DNA from 2 places in the Chelativorans composti genome. Region 1 is predicted to be linked to the other one. Evidence: riboswitches for the same ligand, from Rfam matches in the RefSeq annotation. Region 1 holds a riboswitch; the other holds the start of a gene.
The links. Region 1 has a riboswitch for cobalamin ahead of ABD906_RS10115 (ribonucleoside-diphosphate reductase subunit alpha). Riboswitches for the same ligand answer to the same signal wherever they lie in the genome.

Region 1 (4,900 bases):
GACGATCTCGTCGGGCTTGTGTCGCTTGTTGGCCATTGTGGTCCTCCTTCATGGTCAAAACCATACTTCAAGGTGGACCCGTTCAATGGGGGTGGATCATTCTCACCCTGATCCCCGAGATGTCCGACCCTGCAGGCTGGAAGGTCTCAATGTGAAGAAAATTGTCACTGCGACACCCCTCGCATTTGATGCGACGTTGCAGGCTGTTCACGTCCACGTCACCAAAAAGCTGGATCACGTCCTCCGGCCTGTAGTAGCTCACCCGCCGGCACGAATGGCACTGCACCCGCAAGAGCAGGCGATGTTCCACCATCCTTGAGAGCGGGTAGCCGTAACCGGGAGCGAGTCGATTGACCATGTGGAACAAAAAAGAACATTTGTCCGTAAGTCAACGACCTTGCTCGATCGTGTGGTCTGCCCATTGTGATGGGTGCAGCGGCTCGCTCTTTATGACGGGAAAGCGAAGGGCGGGAGCGACGCATGGTAGCCCTTGTTTTCCCAGAAAGGAAAGATGCGGGCAGCTGCGGCAAGACAGCTATCGCCCACTCTCTTGGACTGATCATTGGACACCGAGCACGGTCGGGTACTCGATGACTATTGTCCACGATGCCAAGGATGACTTTGCCACTTCCCCTCTGCTTCACAAACTCCCTGTCCTGGTGAGTGAGACCGAAGAGCGGATGGCCGTGAGCATTGCCGCCGCTATAGAATCGCTATGAGGACTCGAGCCGGGCCGATGAATGATCGCCTTCTGCCCCGCGCAATACGACCGATGAGACCTTGATTCGAGGTAGAATCTAGGCCGATGGAATTGAAAGGGGTGGGTGGCGCTTGCAGGATATTGACATGCATGGCATGCAATTAACAATATCTTGTTGTCATGGTCTTCCGAGTCGGAGCTGACGAGGGAGCCAAGAGGGAAGCCGGTGGAAGTCCGGCGCTGCCCCCGCAACTGTAAGCAGCGAGTTGCTGTCGCTACGTGTCACTGGTGTCGAGGCACCGGGAAGGCCAGACAGCGGCGATGACCTGCAAGCCAGGAGACCTGCCATGACATGGACGACCAACCTCGGGCGGGGTGTTCCCGAAGGTGCGCATCGCGGCGTCTGACGCCGCGCCTCGGCGTTCCTTCGCAGTCCCCGTCCTCAACGCCACGGGGATTACATGCTGGCAACCAACACAGTTTCAATCGACGGCACCGCGCAAGCACCTTCTCGTCCGCTGGCGGCGGCCGTTGCCGATGGACTCGGCTATCAGGTCGTTCGGAGGAATGGTTCCGTCTCACCCTTCGACCCCAACAAGATTTCGATCGCACTCACCAAGGCTTTCCTCGCCGTGGAAGGAGCAGCGGCTGCTGGATCGCGGCGCATTCACGATACTGTGGAGGAGTTGACCCGCAGTGTTGTCGCGGCCCTCACCCGCCGCGGCGAAAGCCGCATCTTCCACATCGAGGACATCCAGGACCACGTGGAGCTTGCGCTGATGCGTGGGGGACATCACAAGGTGGCCCGCGCCTATGTGCTCTATCGCGAGGAACGCGCCCGCCGGCGGGCTAAGGAGGAGGCCGCTGCCGGACAAGTGCAGTCCGAACTCCATGTCCGCATCGAGAATGGCGTTTTCGTCCAACTCGACGAAGATCGCCTCAGGGCGATCATCCGCGAAGCTTGCGAAGGGCTTGATGGCGTTTCGCCTGATCCCGTGCTTACCGAGACCCGACGCAATCTCTACGACGGCATCACGCAGGATGAGCTGTCGCTCGCGCCGATCATGGCAGCACGCACGCTGGTCGAGAAGGAGCCGAACTATGCCTATGTGGCCGCCCGTCTTCTGCTCGATCGCCTGCGCCGTGAGGCGCTGACATTGGTCTCCGGCCGGGCCGAACAAGCGACACAGGCCGAGATGCACACCCGCTACGAGAGCTATTTCCCCGAGTTCATCCGCACCGGTGTTGAGGCGGGTCTCATCGATCCCGAGCTCGCGCGTTTCGATCTCAGGCGAATGGCGGCGGCGCTGAAGCCCGAGCGCGACCTCAACTTCCAGTACCTGGGCCTGCAGACGCTTTACGACCGCTATTTCCTGCACCGGGACGGCAAGCGGTTCGAGCTGCCGCAAGCCTTCTTCATGCGCGTTGCCATGGGGCTCGCGCTGCGGGAGATCGACCGGGAGGAGAGGGCGATCGAGTTCTACAACCTCCTGTCGTCCTTCGATTTCATGGCTTCAACGCCGACCCTCTTCAATTCGGGCACCACGCGGCCGCAGCTCTCCTCCTGCTTCCTGACGACGATGGGGGACGACCTGGACGCGATCTTCAAGGGCATCAGGGACAACGCGCTGCTTGCCAAATATTCCGGCGGCATCGGCAATGACTGGACTCAGGTCCGCGGGCTTGGCGCGCACATCCGCGGCACCAATGGCAAGAGCCAGGGCGTGGTGCCGTTCCTCAAGGTCGCCAACGACACGGCCATCGCCGTCAATCAGGGCGGCAAGCGCAAGGGCGCGGTCTGCGCCTATCTGGAGACGTGGCACATCGACATCGAAGAGTTCCTGGACCTGCGCAAGAACACTGGTGACGACCGCCGGCGCACCCACGACATGAACACGGCCAACTGGGTGCCGGATCTGTTCATGGAGCGTGTCGAGGCGGATGCCGAATGGACACTGTTCTCGCCCGACGAGGTGCCGGATCTGCACGACCTTTACGGCCCTGCCTTCCGCAACGCCTACGAGGCCTATGAGGCCAAGGCGGAGTGGGGCGAGATCAGGGTCTTCCGCAAGGTGCGCGCGGTCGATCTGTGGCGCAGGATGCTTACCATGCTGTTCGAGACGGGGCATCCGTGGATCACCTTCAAGGATCCCTGCAACATCCGTTCGCCGCAGCAGCATGCGGGCGTGGTGCATTCCTCCAACCTTTGTACCGAGATCACCCTCAACACGTCAAAGGACGAGGTGGCGGTCTGCAATCTCGGTTCCGTCAATCTCGCCAACCATGTCCGAAGCGATGGCCTCGACATGGAGCGGCTGGAGCGGACGGTGAAGACCGCCATGCGCATGCTCGACAATGTCATCGACATCAACTTCTACACCATCCCGGAAGCGCGGGCTTCAAACCTCCGGCATAGGCCGGTCGGTCTCGGCCTGATGGGCTTCCAGGACGCGCTGCAGAAGCTCCGCGTTCCCTATTCCTCGGAAGAAGCAGTCGAGTTTGCCGACCGGTCGATGGAGGCGATCAGCTATTTCGCCATTTCGGCCTCGGTCGATCTCGCGGCTGAGCGGGGACGCTATTCGAGCTTCGAGGGCTCGCTGTGGTCGAAGGGGATCCTCCCGATCGATTCCATCCGTCTGCTGAAGGAAGCCCGCCCTGGCGTTGACATGGACGAGAGTTCAACGCTCGACTGGGAGAGCCTGCGCGAGCGCGTGACGTCCATCGGCATGCGCAATTCCAACACCATGGCGATTGCCCCGACGGCCACCATCTCCAACATCTGCGGCGTTTCGCAATCGATCGAACCCGCCTATCAGAACCTGTTCGTCAAATCGAACATGTCCGGCGACTTCACGGTGGTGAATGCGCAGCTGGTGCGCGACCTGAAGGAGCGCGGGCTCTGGGACGAGGTGATGATCTCCGATCTCAAGTACTTCGACGGGTCCGCGGGAGAGATCGATCGGGTTCCGGATGATCTGAAGGCACTTTACGCCACCGCCTTCGAGATCGATCCGAAGTGGCTGATCGAGGCCGCCTCCCGCCGCCAGAAGTGGATCGATCAGGCGCAGTCGCTCAATCTCTACATGGCCAATCCGAGTGGCCGGAAGCTGGACGAGCTATATCGTCTGGCCTGGCGGAAGGGCCTGAAGACGACCTATTACTTGCGTTCGCGCTCGGCCACGCATGTGGAGAAGTCCACCCTCAGGGGAACGGATGGCAAGCTCAACGCCGTGACCCCTGCGGTGGCGTCTATGCCCGCGGAAAGCGACGTTGCTCCTGCCTGGGGCAAGGCCTGCGCCATCGACGATCCCGACTGTGAAGCCTGCCAGTGAAGACCGGAGAGACGAACCCATGACGAAGCTCGAATGGAACGAACCGAAGCTGGGAGACACCTCCGCCTCTCACGGGCAGGCTGACAATGCGACAGGTCTCGGCGAAATTGAACGCGGAGCAGCCCGCGTCACCGTGGACGAAAAACGGATGATCAACGCGCGGGCGGACGTGAACCAGCTTCTGCCGCTCAAATACCGCTGGGCGTGGGAGAAGTACCTCGCCGCGTGCAACAATCACTGGATGCCGACGGAAGTGTCCATGCAGGCGGACATAGCGTTGTGGAAGTCGCCCGACGGGCTTACGGAAGACGAGCGGCGCATGGTGAAGCGCAATCTCGGTTTCTTCGCTGCTTCCGAAAGCCTGGTGGCGAACAACATCGTGCTCGCCATCTACCGCCACCTGACCAATCCCGAATGCCGCCAGTACCTGCTGCGGCAGGCCTTTGAGGAGGCCATCCACACGCACACGTTCCAGTATATTGTGGAAAGCCTCGGGCTGGACGAGGGCGAGCTCTTCAACATGTACCGCGAGGTCCCGTCGATCACCGACAAGGCGGCCTGGGCACTCAGGCATACGAAGAGCCTTGACGACCCAAACTTCCGGACCGGAACGCCTGAAGCGGATCAGGACTTTCTGCGCGACCTCGTCGCCTTCTACGTGGTCTTCGAGGGCATGTGGTTTTACACGGGCTTTGCGCAGATCCTCTCGCTCGGCCGCCGCAACAAGATGGTCGGCATCGCGGAACAGTACCAGTACATCCTCCGGGATGAGTCCATCCATCTGAACTTCGGGATCGACGTGATCAACCAGATCAAGATCGAGAACCCGCATCTGTGGACGCCGGCCTTTCAGGACGAGGTCCGGGGC
Region 2 (8,182 bases), on a different contig from region 1:
GATCGCCCATCCGCCGGATTTCCCCCGGGATCGTCTCCAGTGTCATGGCGAAGTCGAACTCCTCGACCGGGATGCCCACCTTGCGCACGAGGTGGGTGGTGTTGTGCTGCGAGAAGGTACCCGTCAGCACGAGGTCGGGCTGTTCGAGAAAGACCTCCTCCGCCAGGCCGTGGTTGACCGGATAGTTCTGCGCCTCCCGCCACATGGGCGAGATGGACCGGTCGCGCGCGAGAAACGACACCGAGACGAGCTGACCGGGTGCGGCCAGCGCCATTGCCAACTGGTCGGTGCAGAGGTTGAGGGACATGACCCGCTGGGGCGCTTCGGCGGCGCCGGCCGTGTCCGGGGCCAAAGCGGCTCCGGCCATAACGATGGCGCCAGCCAGAAATTGCAGTGCTGACCAGCGCCCGTCACTCATGTCAGAAGCTCGCCTTGATGCCAGCGAAAACGGACAGCGGTGCCGTGTTGTACCCGTCCACCACCTGATAATGCTGATCGAGCAGGTTTTCGGCACGAACATAGAACTCCGTGTTCTCGTTCGGCTTGTACGCGATCTTGGCATTGATCAGGACATAATCGTCAAGATCACGGATGCGGGAGCCGTCATTCCTGTAGTCGATGGTGTCCAGTACGATTCGCGCCGAAGCGGAAATCGTCCATTTCTCGGCCGGGCGAATGGTGGCGCCAATACGGAAGTCGTTCCGCGGGACCCGGACCTGCCTGCTTCCGTCAGCCTGCCTGGCGTCGGTATAGGTGTACGATCCGGTGAGATCCAGCCAGTCTGTGGCGGCATAGCGCAGCGAGGCTTCCACGCCGCGCGAGCGCAGGCGGCCGCCGCGCTCCTGGCTGTACCGACCCCGCCAGGTGTTGGGATCGGTCATCACCCACTCGATGTAGTTCTTCACGTCGATCTGGAAGTAGGTGACATCGGCGACCAGCTTGCCATCCAGCAGCGTCTGCTCCACGCCGGCATCGAAGCTCAGGCTCGTTTCCGGCTGCAGGTCCGGATTGCCGGAAGCGCCGTTGTACAGTTCGTACAGGCTGGGCGCGCGATAGCCGGTGCCTACGGAACTGTGGAGTCGGGTTTCCGTATCCTCGAACCGGTAGGAGCCCGTGGCACGCCAACTCGCATGTCCGCCGAAGGTACTGTGGTGATCGTAGCGCGCCCCGAGCGTGACGGTGAGGGGATCGATGGGGGAGTAGATGGCCTCCGCCCAGCCGCCTACCAGATTGGCGCTGCGATGGATCCCCTGTGACGTGTCGGCTGTGAGGTGCTGCCAGTCTGCGCCGAAGTTCACTTGCACATCCGGTGTCACCTCGACCGATCCCATGTAGTCGATCAGGGTGCGGCCACCCCGGAACGTATCGGTGACGAAATATTCCGGAGCGGGGTTGGAAATGCTGTCACGATCGGTCCGGCTGTGCTGGATCGAAATGGTATTCTTCAGCCGTCCATCCAAGAGCGTGAATTCTGCGCCAGCTCGCCCCGCAATCTGGCGGTAGGTTGAATATGCGAGGCTGTCGGACACCACGAAGTCCGGTGCGGGATAGGCATCGTCGAACCTGGTGCGGCTGTCAATGATGAGTCCGCTGGCAAACAGCGTGAGATCCGGACTGACCTCATAGCGGCCGGCCACGGTCCCCGTGATGTTCTTGAACCCGTCATTCTCCGTCCCGCGTGCGGCGGCCGAGAACCCGTCCGTGTGAAGTCCCGCCAGGGCAAGGCCGAACTGCCCCTCGTCCGATCCGGCGTCCAGCCGGTAGGTGCCGAGCACCGTCCCGTGCGATCCGCCTTCGACGCCGATGCGGTGGTGTGTTCCGACCGTGACTCCGCCGAGCGTCTGGATATCGACCACGCCGGCAATCGCTTCCGATCCGTAGAGCGTGCTCTGCGAGCCCCTGAGAACCTCCATGTGGTCCATGATGCCGGCAAGAAACTGCCCGTGATGGGACTGCACCTTGGTATAGGTCACGTCCGAGACATCGATGCCGTTGATGAGTGTCTTCACATACTCGCCCGGCAGTCCGCGCACCATCAGCGTGCTGAGGGACCCCTTGCCACCTTGGCTGGCGATGGTCACGCCCGGCACGGTCACGAGGTAGTCGCTGACGGTCGGCAGTGACTGCTCCTCGATGGTCTTCTCGTCGATCACCGTGACCGAGGAGCCTATTTCGCTCGCCTTGGCCGGTGCGCGGTTGGGGGTGACGACGATCGTGTCGAGCCTGAGTTCCTGCGCGGCAGCCGGCAGGGCGGCAACGACGAGCGAAATGGCGGACGTGGCGAGAAGAGAATGGAATCGAATGCGCGAGGACACGGCTTGCCCCTCCAGAAAACGGTTGTTCCCTGCTGGACGAAGGGGTTGGTGTCCCGGCTTCGCCAGCGATGACTTGCCGTCACCACTGCGAAGACCACAGCCCCGGAAGCTTCCCGCATCCGGTAGGTGACGCCTCAAGGCAGGTTTCCTGGCTCGCGTTTCGTCGGTGTCTCCGCCTTCCCGGACTTGCGTCCAGTGGCCTGTGGAGAGACCTCCACGCTCACAGTTGCGGGAGCAGCTACGGCTTGCGGGCGAAATGCCCTCCGTATTCCCTTTTACCCGTACGCCCGGGGCGCACGGCACCTTGAGTATTCCGCGATATAACGAATGGAACGGCACGGGGTCAATCCGCCTGAGCGGTTCCAGGAAAAGTGGGCACCGGTTTTCCGTCCGGAACCGCGACAGAGAGACAAGCGGTTCCAGGAAAAGTGGGCACCGGTTTTCCGCCCAGAACCGCGACGGAAAACAAGCGGTCCCAGAAGGGCTTACCCTCGCACGAATGAGATGGAGCGCGCCAGCGAACCTGCCAGCCGGAGTGCCGCGGCGGTTGCCACCACCATCTGCGGCAGGATCATCCATTCGAGCGTCCAGGCCGCGCCCGACCGCTCGTTCTCGTGGACGAGCGCGTGGTGCATGCCGGAAAGAAGCGTCGCATTGAACCGCGCGAGCGTCACCAGCACCTCGGCCGGAACCGGGTTCTTTTTGTGCGGCATGGCCGACGAGCCGCCTCCGGTGGCAAGCTCGATTTCGCCCATTTCGTTCTGCGCCATGAGCGCGGCATCCTGGCCGAACTTGCCAAGGCTGCCGGTGATCAGCGACAGCGCCGAGGCGTAGGCGGCGATGCCGTCGCGTTCGGAATGGCGGGGATGGTCCACTGCCCGCAGGCCAAGCTCCCCGGCCATGTCGGCCGTCACGGCCGTTCCCCTGTCGCCGAGCTTTTCCAGTGTTCCGGCAGCTCCTCCAAAGTGGAGCACCTCGACGTCGCCGCGGCTCTCGGCGAAGCGGGCGCGGTCCCGAATCAACGGATCCCGCCACGAGCGAATCTTGCGCGCCGCTGTCACCGGAATGGCCGCCTGCATGCGCGTGTGCGCCATTACCTCAATGTCGCCATCCCGCGCCTCGAGCGCCTGGAGCGCGTCGATCACGTCCTCGATCCGCCGGTCGATGATGTCGTTGGCCTTGACGAGCCGCAGCGCCAGCCCCGTGTCGATCGCATCCTGGCTGGTCGCGCCGAAGTGGAGATGGGGGCGGAATTCTTCCTTCATCCGTGTCCTGAGCTGCTTCAGCAGGGCAGGGATGATCACCCCGTCGTTGCCGATACCTTCGGCGAGTGCGTCGACGTCGGGCTCGAACCCGGAGCAGGCCTGTTCGATGGCTGGCACCGCCCCGGCGGGGATCACGCCGTGCCTGGCTTCGGCCCGCGCCAGCGCCAGCTCGAAACGAAGCATGGAGTCGATGTCGGCTTGGACGGAAAAAAGTGCCGCCGCCTCGTCATCACCAACCAGCTTGCGGAAGAAGAGATGATCGATGGCGGCGGCGCTCATGGGTTTCTCACGGATGTTCGGTTTCGACAGGCAAACCCGTCAGAGGTCGAAGAAGATCGTTTCCTTCTCGCCCTGCAGGTAGATGTCGAACTTGTACGTGTTCCCCTCGCGCGGCGCAATCAGGGTAGGCACGCGGTTCTGATGCTCAATGCGGGTGAGCACCGGATCCTGCTTGTTCGCCTCTTCCTCGTCCCCGAAATACATGCGGGTCTGCAGCGCCAGGTTGATGCCGCGCGCCGCGATGAAGAAGTTGATGTGCGGCGCCTGCAGGCGGCCGTCATTGAAGGGAACACGGCCCGGCTTGATCGTGCGGAATACCATTTCGCCGGTTTCCATGTCGGCCGGCTTGCGGCCCCAGCCCATGAAGTTGGGATCGGCATTGCCGCGCGGATCGTTGGGCGAATTGTAGATGCCGTTCGCATCCGCCTGCCAGATCTCCACGAGAACGTCCCTGAGCGGCGTGCCGGTGCCATCGAAGACGCGCACCTTGACGTCGATCCGCTCGCCCTTGGTATTCTCGTTGATCATCTCGCTGCCGAGATCGGACGGATAGATGCCCTCGATCCCGAGGAAGTTGGGCGTGAGCCCGATATGGACGTAAGGGCCCGCCGTCTGGGAGGGAGTCTCCTTAAGCCTGAACAGCTCCTGCACCATGATCAGTTACCCTCCTTCCGGTTCTCGAAGAGCGTGGAATTGCTTCCGCGCAGCACGATGTCGAACTTGTAGGCGCGAGAGTCGAACGGCACCGTCGCGTCCATGTCGAGCTTGGCAATGAGCCGCTCGATCGCCCGCTCGTCCGGGATGGTGCGCACTATCGGGCACTTCCAGATCATGGGATCGCCTTCGAAATAGAACTGCGAGATCAGGCGCTGCACGAACCCCGGTCCGAAGACGGAGAAGTGGATGTGCGCCGGACGCCAGTCGTTGACGCCATTCGGCCATGGATAGGCGCCGGGCTGGATCGTGCGGAACCAGTAGCGGCCTTCCTCGTCGGTCACCGTGCGTCCGCAGCCGCCGAAGTTGGGATCGAGCGGCGCGAGGTAGGTGTCCTTCTTGTGCCGGTAGCGGCCGCCGGCATTGGCCTGCCAGATCTCGACCAGCGTGTTGGGCACGGGCCGGCCGTTCTCGTCCAGCACGCGGCCATACACGACGATGCGCGGGCCGATGGCGCTCTCGCCTGGCTTCGCGTAGTTGACGGTCAGGTCGTTGTCGAGCTCGCCCAGCATCGAGTGGCCGAACACCGGTCCCGTCACCTCCGAGAGCGTGTTCGGGAACGAGATCGGCGCATAGCGCGGCGAGCGGACCACCGTGCTGCGGTAGCCCGGGGCGAAGGACGGGGGATGCCAGGTTCTGTCTCTCTGGAAGAAACCCCGAACCTCCGGAATCGAGTTTTTCATATGTCTCCTCCTGCGTTCTGGAATCCGGTCAGGCTCCGGACTCCTTGTTCTCACTCTCCTCCCGCTCCATTGCGGCGAGGGTCTGTTTGATGATCTTGATCGCGTGGTTGGCCGCCGGCACGCCGGCGTAGATCGCCACGTGCAGCATCGCCTCGCGCAGGTCCTCCGGCGTGGCGCCGGTGTTGCGCGTTGCCCGCACGTGCATGGCAAGCTCATCGTGGTGGCCGAGCGCGGCGAGCAGCGCGATGGTGACCATCGAACGCTCCCGCTTCGTCCAGTTCGGGCGCGTCCAGACGTGCCCCCACGCGGCTTCCGTGATGAGTTCCTGGAAGGGAGCGTCGAACTCGGTCTTGCTGGCCTCTGCCCGGTCGACCCAATCGTCGCCCAGTACGGAGCGCCGTGTCGCCATGCCCTGTTCGTAGCGTCTGGATTTTTCGGTCATCGGTCTTCGTCACGGATTCCAGTGGGGGAAAGGCTGTCTGCTGCCTAGTAGGGCAGGCCTACGTAGTTCTCGGCGAGCGACGTCTGCGCGGCGACGGACGAGAACAGATACTCGAGCTCGGCGTGCTGGATCTTCTGGCCGAACGCGCCATCGTCCGGGAACAGATGCAGCGTCTTGGTCATCCACCAGGAGAACCGTTCCGCCTTCCACACGCGCGCGAGCGCCCTCTGCGAATAGGCGTCGATGCCGGCCTTCGACTTTTCCTGATAGTATTCGCGAAGCCCGTCAAAGAGATAGCGGATGTCGCTCGCAGCCAGATTCAAGCCCTTGGCGCCCGTCGGCGGCACGATGTGGCCCGCATCGCCCGCCAGGAACAGCCGCCCGAAGCGCAGCGGCTCGGCCACGAAGGAGCGTAGCGGGGCGATGGACTTCTCGATCGAAGGCCCGGTCTTCATTGCCTGCGCCTGCTCTTCGGGCAGGCGGCGGCGGATCTCGTCCCAGAACCGGTCGTCCGACCAGTCCTCGATCTTTTCGTCGAGCCCGACCTGCACGTAATAGCGGATCCGCGTGGGCGAGCGCATGGAGCACAGCGCGAAGCCGCGCGGATGGTTGGCGTAGATGAGTTCGTGGCTCACCGGCTCCACGTCCGAGATGATCCCGAGCCAGCCGAACGGGTAGACCCGCTCGTAAGTGGTGATGGCCCCCTCGGGCACCGACTTGCGGCTCACCCCGTGAAACCCGTCGCATCCGGCGATGAAATCGCAGTCGATCCGGTGGGTTACACCATCTTTCTCATAGGTGACATACGGCCTGTCACCGTCGAAATCGTGCGGCTGCACATTGGCCGCTTCGTAGATCGTGACCCCGCCCGTCGCTTCGCGCCGGTCCATCAGGTCATGGGTGACCTCGGTCTGGCCATAGACGATGACGCGCTTGCCGCCTGTGAGCCCGTGCAGGTCGATGCGATGGCAACCACCATCGAAGGCGATGGAGAAACCGTCGTGCTTGAGACCCTCCCGGTGCATGCGTTCGCCGGCGCCGGCTTCGTCCAGCATGGCAGCCATGCCTTCCTCCAGCACGCCCGCGCGGATGCGGCTCAGCACATAGTCCTTGGTGACGCGTTCGAGAATGATGTTGTCGATGCCGGCGTCCGTAAGCAGCTGGCCGAGCAGCAAACCCGATGGACCCGACCCGATGATCACAACCTGGGTACGCATGTCTCCTCCTCGTCGATCCTAATGTGTAGCGTCCGATCAGGGCGCACAATGGACAAATTGGGCGAATTGTTGCACTTTTCGATCACTGGTCGGGAGGAGCGCATGAGCGCCAGCAATGTACCAAGCTATCGCCTTTACCGTCAGGGGACGGACGAGCCGGGCGATTTCTGGCTGCACGGCGAAACGCTGTCGCAGCGCAGCCGGTTGCACAATTGGGAGATTTCCCTGCACCGCCACGAGGGCCTCTTCCAGCTCTTCGTGCTGCAGGAGGGCGAGGGGAAACTGCTGGAGCCGCGCCGGCACCAGTCCTTTGCCGCGCCCTGCGTGATCTACATCCCGCCCGGTGCGGTTCACGGTTTCCAGTATGCGCGCAGCTCCGAGGGGCTTGTATTCACCATTCTGGAAGACCGTCTGCCGCCCGTGCGGGCGGCCGATCAGGGCATAGCCCGCTTCCTCGCCGAGCCGCGAATCGTTCTGCTGTCCGAAGACGGAAACGAGGACCGGCTGCTGATGGATCTCGCAGTTCGCATCTTCGGCGAATTCCAGGACGTTCGTCTGGGTTCGAACCTCCTTCTGGAGGCGATGATCACCGAGTTGGTCCTGCGGCTTGCCCGCCTGCAGCTCGATGAGGCGGGCGGCGAGGCGGCTCTGTCGGCGCGCGAGCGCGACCGACGCCGCATGCACCGGCTCGTTTCGCTGATTGTGGCCCACTGCCGGGAACATCGCCCCGTGAGCTTCTATGCCGAAAAGCTTGGCCTGTCGGTGCCGCACTTGAACCGCATTGTCCGCAGGGAGTCGGGCGCCAGCGTTCAGGAGCTCGCGGCCTTCCACCTGATCCGTCTGGCCAAGCGCGAACTGGTCTTCACGCCCACGCCGGTGGCGGGCGTGGCCTATTCCCTGGGCTTTCAGGATCCGGCCTACTTCAATCGCTTCTTCAAACGCGAGACGGGCATGACGCCCGGTCAGTACCGCGAGGCCGAACGCCGCCGCCTTGCCGGCGCGCGGGCTGTGCAGGACAGCATTGAACAGGTGGAATAGCAAGCCCCTCGGCTTGGAGCCCCGCTGAAGCCGCGGGCATCGGCTGTGCCTGAGCCGCACGATCACCACGCAATCTCACCAATGGGCATCTCACCGATGGGTGGGGATTGCCCGACGCGCTCCACGGAGGGGGATTGCCCGATTTGCTCCACGAAGGGGGCGGCAGGTTATCGCCTGGCCAGCCCTCAGCCTCGCTTTGCCCTGCCGCCTGCTTTGGCCCCGCCGGAAG

Region 2: another riboswitch for cobalamin. It lies ahead of ABD906_RS09100 (TonB-dependent receptor domain-containing protein); the one in region 1 lies ahead of ABD906_RS10115 (ribonucleoside-diphosphate reductase subunit alpha).

The regions. Positions count from the first base shown of each region.
Region 1 is NZ_BAABGS010000046.1:4-4,903, forward strand. Features, by position in the region: partial or broken gene ABD906_RS10110 (hypothetical protein) at 1-319, shown strand, start outside; cobalamin riboswitch at 865-1,064, shown strand; gene ABD906_RS10115 (ribonucleoside-diphosphate reductase subunit alpha) at 1,162-4,032, shown strand; gene ABD906_RS10120 (ribonucleotide-diphosphate reductase subunit beta) at 4,052-4,900, shown strand, end outside.
Region 2 is NZ_BAABGS010000021.1:133,644-141,825, forward strand. Features, by position in the region: gene ABD906_RS09095 (ABC transporter substrate-binding protein) at 1-418, opposite strand, end outside; gene ABD906_RS09100 (TonB-dependent receptor domain-containing protein) at 420-2,315, opposite strand; cobalamin riboswitch at 2,437-2,637, opposite strand; gene ABD906_RS09105 (3-carboxy-cis,cis-muconate cycloisomerase) at 2,801-3,859, opposite strand; gene pcaG (protocatechuate 3,4-dioxygenase subunit alpha) at 3,899-4,513, opposite strand; gene pcaH (protocatechuate 3,4-dioxygenase subunit beta) at 4,516-5,256, opposite strand; gene pcaC (4-carboxymuconolactone decarboxylase) at 5,285-5,698, opposite strand; gene pobA (4-hydroxybenzoate 3-monooxygenase) at 5,743-6,915, opposite strand; gene ABD906_RS09130 (helix-turn-helix domain-containing protein) at 7,018-7,953, shown strand.